DNA from 3 places in the Pantoea sp. B65 genome. Region 3 is predicted to be linked to each of the others. Evidence: predicted binding sites of a transcription regulator. Region 3 holds the regulator's gene; each other region holds the start of a gene.
The links. Region 3 encodes LexA, which represses DNA repair genes until DNA is damaged. Its sites were predicted from a motif close to TNCTGTATGTACATACAGNA; they were not measured.
Positions count from the first base shown of each region.

Region 1: a site for LexA is predicted at 1,800-1,819, ahead of JWF83_RS14670 (metal-dependent hydrolase). Genes of this name have one in related genera too.
Region 2: a site for LexA is predicted at 1,663-1,682, ahead of JWF83_RS13350 (DNA translocase FtsK 4TM domain-containing protein). Genes of this name have one in related genera too.

Region 1 is NZ_JAHXPU010000036.1:69,846-74,284, reverse strand. Features, by position in the region: gene JWF83_RS14675 (L-cystine transporter) at 1-1,020, opposite strand, end outside; gene JWF83_RS14670 (metal-dependent hydrolase) at 1,190-1,780, opposite strand; gene kduD (2-dehydro-3-deoxy-D-gluconate 5-dehydrogenase KduD) at 1,926-2,687, opposite strand; gene kduI (5-dehydro-4-deoxy-D-glucuronate isomerase) at 2,740-3,576, opposite strand.
Region 2 is NZ_JAHXPU010000027.1:215,900-220,338, forward strand. Features, by position in the region: gene trxB (thioredoxin-disulfide reductase) at 1-604, opposite strand, end outside; gene lrp (leucine-responsive transcriptional regulator Lrp) at 1,130-1,624, shown strand; gene JWF83_RS13350 (DNA translocase FtsK 4TM domain-containing protein) at 1,744-4,439, shown strand, end outside.
Region 3 is NZ_JAHXPU010000037.1:55,425-59,863, forward strand. Features, by position in the region: gene plsB (glycerol-3-phosphate 1-O-acyltransferase PlsB) at 1-1,730, opposite strand, end outside; gene JWF83_RS16775 (diacylglycerol kinase) at 1,859-2,227, shown strand; gene lexA (transcriptional repressor LexA) at 2,333-2,941, shown strand; gene dinF (MATE family efflux transporter DinF) at 3,075-4,391, shown strand.

The sequences.
Region 1 (4,439 bases), on a different contig from region 3:
AGTGGCGCCAAAAGAGGCAGAGAAACTGGCGACAGATTCCGGTACCCCTAAACGACGGGTTTGCGTTTCCACACTTAGCGGAATGCTGGCGGCGCTGGAGCGGCTGGTAAAGGCGAAAGTGAGCACCGGCCAGGCTTTACGGAAGAAGCGCAGCGGATTGATGCCATTGACCGACAGCAGCAGAGCATGAACCGCGAACATTATCGCCAGCCCGAGGTAAGAGGCCACGACAAAGCCCCCCAGTTTAATGATGTCCTGCAGGTTAGAACCGGCGACAACTTTCGTCATCAATGCCAGTACGCCATAGGGAGTCAGTTTCATAATCAGACGTACCAGCTTCATCACCCACGACTGCAGGGTGTCGATTGCTGTCAGCACCCGCTGGCCTTTTACCTGATCATCTTTTAACAGCTGCAGTGCGGCAACGCCAAGGAAGGCGGCGAAAATAACCACGCTAATAATTGAGGTCGGGTTGGCGCCGGTCAGATCGGCAAACGGATTCTTCGGGACAAAGGAGAGCAGCAGCTGTGGCACGGTTAAATCCGCCACTTTGCCAACATAGTTACTCTGAATGGCGGCGAGGCGCGCGCTTTCCTGCGCGCCCTGCACCAGGCCTTCGGCGGTCAGGCCAAACAGCTGGGTGACAAACACGCCAACCAGTGCGGCAATGGCGGTAGTAAACAGCAATACGCCAATGGTCAGTACGCTGATTTTTCCCAGCGAGGACGCGTTATGCAGGCGGGCGACGGCACTGAGAATCGAAGCGAATACCAGCGGCATTACGATCATCTGCAGTAATTGCACATAGCCATTTCCGACGATGTTGAACCAGCCGATCGACTCTTTCACTACGGCAGAGTTTTCGCCATAGATCAGTTGCAGCGCGAGGCCAAACACCACGCCAAGCAGCAGGCCAGTAAGGACTTTTTTTGACAAACTCCAGTTTGTACGGCGGGTACGCGCCAGAAGTAATAGCAGGGCGACAAACGCCACGATATTCAGAATCAGGGGCAAATTCATCCCATTTCTCCGGTGAAAGGCCTGGCAGTTGGGTATTCTGCATGCAGGCTATAAAGCGATATTTTGAATCGCGTAAAAACCATTATCGTGACGCATGTTAGCAGTTGATGATGGTGCAGCATTATATTCAAAAGGAATTGATTATAACCTTATGATGTTATTTGTCTTTTTATTGTACAGGTTGTTTATTTATTGCCCGGCCGATATGGCTTTGCACCGAATTAATGAGCTGGGCAGGCCAGCCATTTGCACCAAAATGCGGCGTTTGCGGTGAGAACCACATTGAACAGGCCACCAGTGTCATGCATAGCGCGCGCTCCAGTTGATTGCCTTTCTGACTATTAAGGATCGGCAGGCGAAAACGCCAGCGGCATGGCCATAACAGCGGCACGCCGGCCGGAGTCAGCATATCGGCGACAATATGACTGAGATAGCCCAGCACCATACCCTGCAGCGCATCCGCCGGCAGCGGCCCGTCCGCAGGAACATTAATCTGAAACAGCGCCAGTCCGGCCAGCACCGCCAGCAGACTGTGGGTGAATCCGCGATGGCCAAAGGCGCGCGCCACCGGTAGCGAGATCCATTTCAGGCGCTGTCCCAGCACGGATTTAGGATGGTCAATATCCGGCAGCAGGCAGGTAAGCAGCGCGGCCGGCACAATATGCCACCAGTCGCCGCCCGCCAGTTCTGGCGTCAGCTCGGCACGCTTGGCAAAAATCGCGCTGGCGATGGCAAAAATAATATGGCCTTCGGCCGTCATCGGGGTAACCTGGCTGCATAACTGTCAATGCATCCAGTATAGGGGATATAACCAGTAGATTAAATATGTGACGCTGTAACTAAGGATGAATTTTTTGCCCGCGTTAAAGCGATGGGCAGCAGCAGGCTGCCCATCGCAAACGTGCCTAGCGCGCCAGCCAGCCACCATCCACGGCCAGGGTATAACCATTAACATAGTCGGACGCTGGTGAGGCGAGAAACACCACCGGACCTTTCATATCTTCTGGTTTGCCCCAGCGGGCGGCCGGGATACGTCCGAGGATCTCCTGGCTGCGGTCGCCATCCTGGCGTAACTGTTCTGTATTGTTGGTGGCCATATAGCCGGGAGCGATAGCGTTAACATTAATGTTATACGGCGCCCATTCATTGGCCATCAGGCGGGTTAACCCCATTACCGCACTTTTGGAGGCGGTATAAGAGGGCACGCGGATCCCGCCCTGGTAAGAGAGCATTGAGGCGATATTAATGATTTTCCCACCCTGACCCTGTTTAATGAACTGACGCGCCACCGCCTGTGACAGGAAGAACACCGTTTTACTGTTAATGTTCATCACGTCATCCCAGTCCTGCTCGCTGAATTCCAGCGCATCGGCACGACGGATAATACCGGCGTTATTCACCAGAATATCGATGCGGCCAAAGGCGGCTACCGCCTGTGACACCACCTGCGGTACGCTGGCGCTGTCCATCAGGTCGGCATCAATAGCATGAAAACGGCGGCCGAGGGCTTCCACCCGGGCTGGGGTATCATCGGCACCGCTGCGGTTGACGCCAATAATATCGCAGCCCGCTTCCGCGAGACCGATGGCCATTCCCTGACCTAAACCGGTATTACAGCCGGTGATCAGCGCTACTTTGCCTTCCAGATTAAATGCATTAAGGATCATATTCGCTCTCTTTGTCTTCAACCATCTCACCAGCATTCACTGGTCGCGGGGGTTAACGTAACTCGCTCACTTTTACGTGGTCCATATCATCAAATACCTGATTTTCGCCGACCATGCCCCAGATAAAGGTATAACGTTTGGTGCCGACGCCGGCATGAATTGACCAGCTTGGGGAGATGACCGCCTGTTCGTTATGGACCAGTAAATGGCGGGTCTCCTGTGGTTGCCCCATCATATGGAACACCGCAGTGTCATGATCCATATCAAAGTAGAAATAGACTTCCATCCGGCGCTCATGGGTATGGCACGGCATGGTATTCCACAGACTGCCTTCATCCAGTTTGGTCAGACCCATGGTCAGCTGACAGGTTGGCAGCACATCCGGCACGATAAACTTGTTAATGGTGCGGCGGTTGCTGGTGGCGGCATCGCCCAGGGTAGCGGTGACCGCTTCTTCGAGGGTGATTTTGGTATCGGGATAGTGGGTGTGTGCGGGGGCGCTGTTGTAATAAAATTTTGCCGGTTGCGCGGCACTGGCGCTTTTAAACACCACCGATTGCGCGCCCATACCGACATACAGCGCCTGCTGATGGCCGATTTCCCAGGTTTTGCCATCAACTTCAATCAGTCCGGGTCCACCGATATTAATCACACCGAGTTCACGACGTTCAAGGAAGTAGCTGACCCCCAGCTGTTTACCGACTTCACTACCGATAGTGACGCTGTTCGCCAGCGGCATAACACCGCCGATGATAATGCGGTCGATATGGCTGTAGGTCATGGTGTAGTTATCGGCAACAAAGATGTTGTCGATAAGGAATTGATCACGTAATGCTGATGTGTCGAGCTGTTTTGCGTGCTCGCTGTGTATGCTTTGACGAACTTGCATGTCGATGCCTCTCAGATTCATTCAGGTTAAACGTGCTGCCGCAATTGTTGTACGGGCGGATAACCAAATAATAGGCATGATGGGATGTTAATTCAATAAAAATGAAATGATGTTTTATTTATTATGGAGAAGAGATCATGTTTCTGGCGCAGCGCAGAAAGGCGGGCGGCATCAATGTCGCCCCGACAGGGGAATATCTGCCCCCTGGTGTCGGGGGCCATTAATGGCTGCCGCCCCGATGGCGGCGGCCGTGCAAACCATTGATACGGGCGGAATAAATCCCGCCCCTACGGCAGAATATCTGACCCCCCTGCTGTAGGGGAGCCATTAATGGCTGCCGCCCCGATGGCGGCAGCGGTGCAGGCCATTGATACGGGCGGAATATCTGCCCCCCTGCCGTAGGGGAGCCATTAATGGCTCCCGCCCCGATGATGGCGGCAGTGCAAGCCATTGATACGGGCGGAATAAATCCCGCCCCTACGGCAGAATATCTGACCCCCCTGCTGTAGGGGAGCCATTAATGGCTCCCGCCCCGATGATGGCAGCCGTGCAAACCATTGATACGGGCGGAATAAATCCCGCCCCTACGGCAGAATATCTGACCCCCTGCTGTAGGGGAGCCATTAATGGCTCCCGCCCCGATGGCGGCGGCCGTGCAAACCATTGATACGGGCGGAATAAATCCCGCCCCTACGGCAGAATATCTGACCCCCCTGCTGTAGGGGAGCCATTAATGGCTCCCGCCCCGATGGCGGCGGCCGTGCAAACCATTGATACGGGCGGAATAAATCCCGCCCCTACGGCAGAATATCTGACCCCCTGCTGTAGGGGAGCCATTAATGGCTCCCGCCCCGATGATGGCA
Region 2 (4,439 bases), on a different contig from region 3:
GCACGATATTGCCGTTTTTCACCTTTTCCATTAGCCGATCGATTAGGATCTTTTCTGCACGGAAGCTGTCGCGTCGGTGAATCAGATGCACTTCTGCGGCGATATTGGCGAGATAAAGCGCTTCTTCCACCGCGGTATTGCCGCCGCCAATCACCGCAACTTTCTGGTTGCGATAGAAAAAGCCGTCACAAGTGGCGCAGGCGGACACCCCTTTGCCTTTAAAGGCCTCTTCCGACGGCAAACCGAGATAACGTGCCGATGCGCCGGTAGCGATAATCAATGCATCCGCGGTGTATTCCCCGCTGTCGCCGGTCAGGCGGAACGGGCGCGTCTGCAAATCAACGCGGTGAATATGGTCGAAAATAATCTCGGTATTGAACTTCAGCGCGTGCTCATGCATCCGTTCCATCAGCAGTGGACCGGTTAACTCGCTGGGATCGCCAGGCCAGTTTTCAACGTCAGTGGTGGTGGTCAGCTGACCGCCTTTTTCCAGACCGGTAATCAGTACCGGGTTCAGGTTAGCGCGCGCAGCGTATACTGCAGCGGTATAACCTGCCGGACCTGAGCCCAGAATTAATAACTTACTGTGTTTGGCCGTGCTCATGAGACCCTCATTTGTTAACTGGCAAGCATGGTTTGGGATTGTAGGGAATTTAACGCCGCAAAAAAAGTGTTCTGGAATTTTGTTAGCAATCGATGCAAGAGATTTTGCCGATGAATTGCCGTCGCGCTGCTTTTGTCGCGCAATATCGCGCCAGTTGAGCCGCGCAGCGCTAATCATCAAAGCAAAAATACCCATTAAAAAACAGTAACGCAGCGGGCCTTTTGGCATGTTGTACTGATTTTGTGTGTTTTACTTTGACAATCAGCTGCGCTTTTGCGAAAACATTGTAGGAAGCAGAGGGTTTTTAGGGGGGCTCCGCAGGGTTTAATACCATGTTGCGTGCATTTCTCCGAATAAACTCAGTCTGTCATTGGTAATGACGCATGGTGTGGACAGACAACATGCGTCATGCGGATGGGCGCTGAAAGGCAACAGACTCCATGTCTTCACTTCAAACAACCCTGTTACAGTGATGTTGTGCAGGGTGTGGCAGGCAAAGGGAAGGAATTAAGAGAGACAATAATAATGGTAGACAATAAAAAACGCCCCGGTAAAGATCTCGACAGAATCGACCGCAATATCCTCAATGAGCTGCAGAAGGATGGCCGTATTTCTAATGTCGAGCTTTCCAAACGGGTTGGCTTATCGCCAACGCCGTGCCTTGAGCGCGTTCGTCGTCTGGAACGTCAGGGTTTTATTCTTGGCTATACTGCGCAGCTGAATCCGCATTATCTTGATGCCTCACTGCTGGTTTTTGTTGAGATTACTCTGAATCGTGGTGCGCCCGATGTGTTTGAGCAATTTAACGCCGCAGTACAAAAACTTGAGGAAACTCAAGAGTGTCACCTCGTTTCCGGCGATTTCGACTATCTGTTGAAAACGCGCGTACCGGACATGTCGGCCTATCGCAAACTGCTGGGTGAAACCTTGCTGCGTCTGCCTGGTGTGAACGATACTCGTACCTATGTGGTCATGGAAGAAGTGAAACAAAGTAACCGCTTAGTGATTAAAACGCGGTAACACAGGGCAGGTGCAAAACCTGATAGATTTCGGTACACTCCTGTGAATTCATACAGGTTCAGCGTCGGGCTTGCCCGACGCTGTTGCCTTCTAATTTTACAGGCACCTGGAGAGTACTCTTGAGCCAGGAATACACAGAAGATAAAGAAGTTACCTTGCAGCCGCTGAGTAGCGGACGTCGTTTACTCGAAGCGCTGTTAGTGATTGTTGCTCTTTTCGCCGTCTATTTGATGGTGGCGTTGCTGAGCTTCAACCCTTCCGATCCCAGCTGGTCACAAACCGCCTGGCACGAGCCGATTCATAATCTGGGCGGCGGTGTGGGTGCGTGGCTGGCAGATACCTTATTGTTCATTTTTGGCGTGATGGCTTACGCTATTCCCCCGGTAATCCTCGGTTTGTGCTGGATCACCTTCCGCCAGCGTGATCGGCAGGATTATATCGACTATTTTGCCGTCGCCCTGCGTCTGATCGGTGTACTGGCGCTGATTATTACCACCTGTGGTCTGGCGGCGATTAACGCCGATGATATCTGGTACTTTGCTTCCGGCGGCGTGATTGGCAGCCTGGTCAGTAATGCGATGGCGCCGTGGTTTAGCGGTGCCGGCGGCACCTTAACCCTGCTTTGTATCTGGGCAGCGGGCTTAACGCTGTATACCGGCTGGTCATGGTTAACCATCGCGGAAAAAATCGGCGGCGTGGTGATGGGGGTGCTGACCTTCGCCAGCAACCGTTCACGCAACGAAGAACAGTGGCGTGAAGAGGATGATGATGAGCTGTATGATGTGGCGCCCGTGAAAGCGGCGGCACATGACAGCGATCAGGACGATGTGCTGCTGGCGGCGCCGGATAAAGTCAGCGCCGATTTGCCGGACGATGACGAGCAGGATCCTCTGCTGGCGAAAGCCGCGACGGCCACCCCGGCGGCGACTGCGGTTGCTGCTGAACGTAGCCCAACACCGGCAGCCGCTGCGGCGGCGCCTGCCACCGCGAGCGTGACAACGGCGACTGCGCCAGCCAGTGCCGTTCCGCCGGCCGCGCCTCCGGTTTATCGCTTTGAAATGCCGCAGGAAACGCCGGCGCCTTCCCAGCCGATTCATCATGATGAAGACGCGGGTCCGGCGTTGGGCAACTGGCGCGATACGCCATCGTCTGGCGCATCGCCATTTGATTTCTCGACGCCGCAAAGCGATCCCGCGGCCATTGCGGTTAATCCGCAGCAGGCTACTGGCTTAAGCGATGCGGCGAAAGCGGCATCGGCCGCCACATCGCCGATGTTATTTATGCCAGGCTTCAGCGCCACCAGCGGCGACAGTAATCCGCAGGTGAAACAGGGAATTGGTCCTGAACTTCCGCGGCCGAACCCGGTGAAGTTACCAACCCGGCGGGAACTGGCGTCTTACGGTATTAAGCTGCCTTCGCAGCGTATGGCGGAAGAGAAGGCGAAAGAGCAAGAGTTGCCGCCTCCGGTGGCGGCCGTCCCTGATTATGCTGACCAGGATGAACAGACGCTGCTGGAAGAGTCGCATCTGCGTGAAGCCTTTATGACGCAGCAACAGCAGCGTTACGGCGAAGAATTTGCGCCGGAAGAAGAGGATGAGGAAGCACTGCAACAGGCGATGCTGGCGCGGCAGTTTGCTGAACAGCAGCAGCAGCGCTATACGCAGGAGCAACAGCAGGAAAGCCAGCGGGCGCCGGGATTCACCCTTGATACCTCCGGTGCGTTCGACTTCTCACCGATCGACGATCTGGTCGATAACGGTCCGAGCGAGCCGCTGTTTACGCCGGATGTGGCGCCGGAAGCCGAAGCCGCGCCTGCACAGCCAATTCATCAGCCGGCACCCGCCGCATGGCAGCAGCCTGCGCCGCAACAGCCGGTCGTAGCGCAAACGCCGGTTCCGCCTGCTGCCGCGACCCCGGTCAGCGCGCAACCGCCCGCGTCTGACAGCCTGATTCATCCGTTCCTGATGCGTCACGAGCAGCCAACGTATAAGCCGGTGACGCCGCTGCCGACGCTCGATTTGCTGACCTCCCCGCCGGCGGAAGAAGAGCCGGTGGATATGTTCGAGCTGGAACAAACCGCGCGTCTGGTGGAAGCCCGCCTGGCCGATTACCGGGTGAAAGCCGAAGTCGTCGGTATTTCACCCGGCCCGGTGATTACCCGCTACGAGCTGGATCTGGCTCCTGGCGTGAAAGCGGCACGTATCTCCAACCTGTCCCGTGACCTGGCGCGTTCATTGTCAGCGGTCGCGGTGCGTGTGGTGGAAGTGATACCGGGCAAGCCTTATGTCGGCCTGGAATTACCAAACAAGCGTCGCCAGACCGTATACCTGCGTGAAGTACTGGATTGCGCCAAGTTCCGTGATAATCCGTCGCCGCTCGCAGTGGTATTGGGTAAAGATATTGCCGGACAACCGGTGGTGGCCGATCTTGGTAAGATGCCGCATCTGCTGGTGGCCGGTACTACCGGTTCTGGTAAGTCGGTCGGCGTCAACGCCATGATTATCAGCATGCTGTATAAAGCCACGCCGGAAGAAGTGCGCTTTATTATGATCGATCCGAAAATGCTTGAGCTGTCGGTGTATGAAGGTATTCCTCATCTGCTGACCGAAGTGGTTACCGATATGAAAGATGCGGCCAATGCGTTGCGCTGGAGTGTTGGTGAAATGGAGCGTCGTTATAAGCTGATGTCCGCCCTTGGCGTACGTAATCTGGCGGGTTATAACGAGAAGATTGAGCAAGCTGCAGCGATGGGCCGTCCTATTCCCGATCCGTTCTGGAAGCCGGGCGACAGTATGGATATGACTCCGCCGGTACT
Region 3 (4,439 bases):
AGCAGCGCTTCAGCGCTGATATCCGGCACCGTCGCATCCGGCGAGTAAGGCACGTTGCGCAGCAGCTGGAGATAACATTCGAGCTGTTCCGTCAATTGCTCGCGCGTCAGCGAGCGCTGGCGCGAGGCCAGCAGCGCCGTGACGCACAGATTCATGGCATTGGCGGCACCGGCATTATTAATCCGTACCATCACGCGCTGGGCGATATCATTCACCGCAGGCGTCAGCCAGCCGGGACGCTGGGCTTCGATAGGATCAATCGAGTCACGCCACTCCGGTACATGCTTATTCAGATAGTTAATCAACGGCAGCGGTTCGCCAAAGTTAACGTAACCCTGGCCGAGATTGCGCAGCTTGCGTAAGCCGCGCACCATCTGCATAAAGCCTTCTTTCTCTTTGGTCGCGCCCCGCAGTTCTTTGGCGTAAGTCCCCACTTCCATCACATGCTCATAGCCGATGTAGATTGGCACCAGCGTAATTGGGCGGTTACCGCCGCGCAGCATGGCCTGAATGGTCATCGACAGAGTGCCGGTTTTCGGATCGAGCAGACGTCCGGTGCGTGAACGGCCACCTTCCACAAAGTATTCCACTGAATAACCGCGGGTAAACAGCTCGCCGAGGTATTCACGGAACACCGTGGCATACAGCTTATTGCCCTTAAAGGTGCGGCGAATAAAGAATGCCCCGAGACGGCGGAAAATCGGTCCGGCCGGCCAGAAGTTCAGGTTAATACCGGCGGCAATATGCGGCGGCACCAGCCCCTGATGATAAAGCACATAGGAGAGCAGCAGATAGTCCATATGGCTGCGGTGGCAGGGCACATAAACAATCTCATGGCCGTCCTGCGCCAGCTGACGTACCCGCTCTCCGCCGTTGACGTTAATCCCCTGGTAGAGCTTGCTCCACGTCCAGCCCATAATACGATCGGTGAGACGGATCGCTTCATAGGAGAAATCGGCGGCAATCTCTTCCATCAGTTCAATGGCGTTTTGCTGCGCTTTCTCATGGGAGATTTTACGCGTACGCGCCTCATCTTCTACCGCTTTGGCGATAGCTTTCGACTGCAGCAGGCGACCAAACAGCTCCTGACGTACCGGCAGGCGCGGGCCGACCGCCGCCAGACGCTGACGGGCGAAATGCATGCGCGCCACGCGCGCCAGCTTCTGGGCGATGGTCTTATCGGTGCCGTGTTCGGTGGCCATGCGGCGCAGCGAAACGGTCGGTGAGAAGCGAACAAAGCTGTCGCGCCCTAACCAGATAACGGCAAAGAACTTCTGCACGCCGTTAAGTACGCGCAGATGCGGCGTTTGCTCGCCCTGAACTTCACGTCCCGGCGCACGACCAAACATCACCGAAATCGGTACCATCTGCACGTCCAGCGCCGGGTTGCTGCGATGCAGATCCAGATAGTCGTGGAACAGTTTTACCGATTCGAGATTCGGGACGAAATAGGGGAACAGACGCGGACCGTCATGGATAAACACATGACGTGGTAAAACCGTACCATCGATCTCCAGCGGATCCAGCGGGTCGGGCAAGTCACGTTTGCGACATTGCGCACGTAGCGCGAGGAGATCAGCCTTTGAATCATAAGGCAATACATACATAATGGGGCGCGATCTGTCGAGCCCAAGTTCCGCTACCGGATCGGCCGGGATAGCTTTACTCTTCACCAAAAATGAGAGTGGTAAGTTTAATAACTTGTAGTAGAAATTACGCCAACCTGACATAGACAACATGAAGCCTCTTGTTAGCAAAGCGCGGCAAGCATACCAGAAAGCGCTATTAAGATCTGTTGTGTTGCAATATGTGCGCCACCCAGAAGTGGACGTTAAACATCTCAAAGGGTTCCATAATTATGGCAAATAATGTAACTGGTCTGACACGCATCATAAAAGCGGCAGGCTACTCATGGAAAGGGTTACGTGCAGCCTGGCAGAATGAGGCCGCATTTCGTCAGGAATCCGTTGCTGCGGTGGTGGCGATTATCATTGCCTGCTGGCTGCATGTTGATGCCGTCACGCGCGTGTTGCTGATTGGTTCGGTGCTGCTGGTGATTATCGTGGAAGTGCTGAACAGCGCGATTGAAGCGGTAGTGGACCGGATTGGCAGCGAACAGCATCCGCTCTCCGGACGCGCCAAAGATATGGGGTCGGCGGCGGTATTACTGAGTATTCTGCTGGCGCTGCTGGTCTGGATCACCCTGCTGTGGTCATATTGGGCTTAGGCCGACAGAAATCGCCAAACTGCTGTTTTTTACACAGCTTTAGGTTTCCAAGCCACCAATACCTGTATATACTCACAGCGACTGTATAAACAACCAGGGGGCGGAATGAAAGCATTAACGGCAAGGCAGCAGCAGGTATATGATCTGATTCGTGACCATATTAGTCAGACCGGTATGCCGCCTACGCGCGCCGAGATTGCCTCGCAATTAGGTTTCCGTTCCCCTAATGCCGCGGAAGAGCATCTGAAAGCGCTGGCGCGTAAAGGCGTGATTGAGATCGTCTCCGGCGCTTCGCGCGGTATTCGGCTGATGATGGAAGAGGAAACCGGGCTGCCGCTGATTGGGCGCGTTGCTGCCGGCGAGCCATTACTGGCAGAACAGCATATTGAAGGCCATTTCCAGGTCGACGCGAATCTGTTTAAACCTAACGCTGACTTTTTGCTGCGTGTCAGCGGCATGTCAATGAAAGACATCGGTATTATGGATGGTGATTTGCTGGCGGTGCATAAAACTCAGGATGTGCGTAATGGCCAGATAGTGGTGGCACGCATTGATGATGAAGTCACGGTTAAGCGCCTGAAAAAACAGGGCAATGTTGTGCAACTGTTGCCGGAAAACAGCGACTTTCAGCCGATCGTGGTCGATCTGCGTCAGCAATCCCTGACGATTGAAGGTCTGGCGGTTGGCGTAATCCGCAACGGCAACTGGCTGTAAGTTACCTCTCTTGTTCCTTACGCGCGCTGATGTCTTCCTGAGGCACGCGTAAGGTAAACTTGTTGGTCTCACCCCATTTTTGCGCCAGCCAGCGTGGCTGTGCCGCTTAATCGCGTTGTGGAAGCCTGGGCGATTGTTTACTGCTACCGATAAAAACCTCTGGCGGCTGGCGCTGCCGATGATCCTTTCCAATATCACCGTGCCCCTGCTGGGTCTGGTGGATACTGCCGTTATTGGCCATCTTGACAGTCCAACGTATTTGGCTGGCGTGGCGGTAGGCACCACCGCCACCAGTTTTCTGTTTATGCTGCTGCTATTCCTGCGGATGAGTACCACCGGTTTAACCGCTCAGGCCTTTGGCGCTGGTGATAAACCGGCGCTGGCGCGTGCGCTGATGCAGCCATTATCCATGGCGCTGCTGGCCGGTCTGCTGTTTATTATGCTGAAAGAGCCGCTGAGTACGCTGGCCACCTCGCTGGTTGGCGGTAACCCCGAAGTATTGCGTCAGGCGCAACTGTTTATGTCGGTGCGCTGGCTTAGCGCTCCGGCGACGCTGGCAAATCTGGTGCTCCTCGGATGGCTGCTTGGCGTGCAGTATGCCCGTGCGCCGGTGATCCTGCTGGTAGTGGGCAATCTGGTCAATATCCTGCTTGCCCTGTGGTTCGTTACCGGCCTCGGTTGGGGAGTGCGCGGCGCGGCAGCGGCGACGGCAATCGCCGAGTATGTCACGCTGCTTATCGGGCTGGTGATGGTATGGCGGGTGCTAAAGCTGCGCGGAATTGCCTTTAGCCTGCTGAAAAATAGCTGGTACGGCGATCTTCGCCGCCTGATGCGGCTGAACCGCGACATCATGTTGCGTTCGCTGATGTTGCAGCTCTGCTTTGCCTCATTAACTATCCTCGGCGCGCGGCTGGGCAGTGAGGTGGTAGCGGTCAACGCGGTGCTGCTGATGTTCCTCACCTTTACCGCCTATGCGCTGGATGGTTTTGCCTATGCGGTGGAAGCTTGCTCCGGCGAAGCATATGGCGCGCGCGACAGCGATAAGTTGCTGCGCGTATGGCATGCGTCCTGCCGTCAGGCCGGGCTGGTGGCGCTGAGTTTCTCGCTGCTCTATGCCTGCAGCGGCGAAGCGATAGTCGCTATGCTGACGTCATTACCCGAGTTGCGTGATATGGCCGATCGCTACCTTATCTGGCAGGTGATTCTGCCGCTGGCTGGTGTCTGGTGCTATCTGCTGGATGGTATGTTTATTGGCGCCACCCGCGGCAGCGAAATGCGCAACGGTATGGCGATTGCCGCGCTGGGATATGCGCTCACCTTATTGACGTTGCCATGGTTAGGCAACCACGGTTTATGGCTGGCGGTGATGGTGTTTCTGCTGCTGCGTGGCCTGTCGCTGTGGTTTATCTGGCGGCGGCACTGGCAGCGTAACAGCTGGTTCGCTGGTTGAAATATTTGCTTACCGGACTGTTTTGCAGAAATAATGGCTTAAATATAG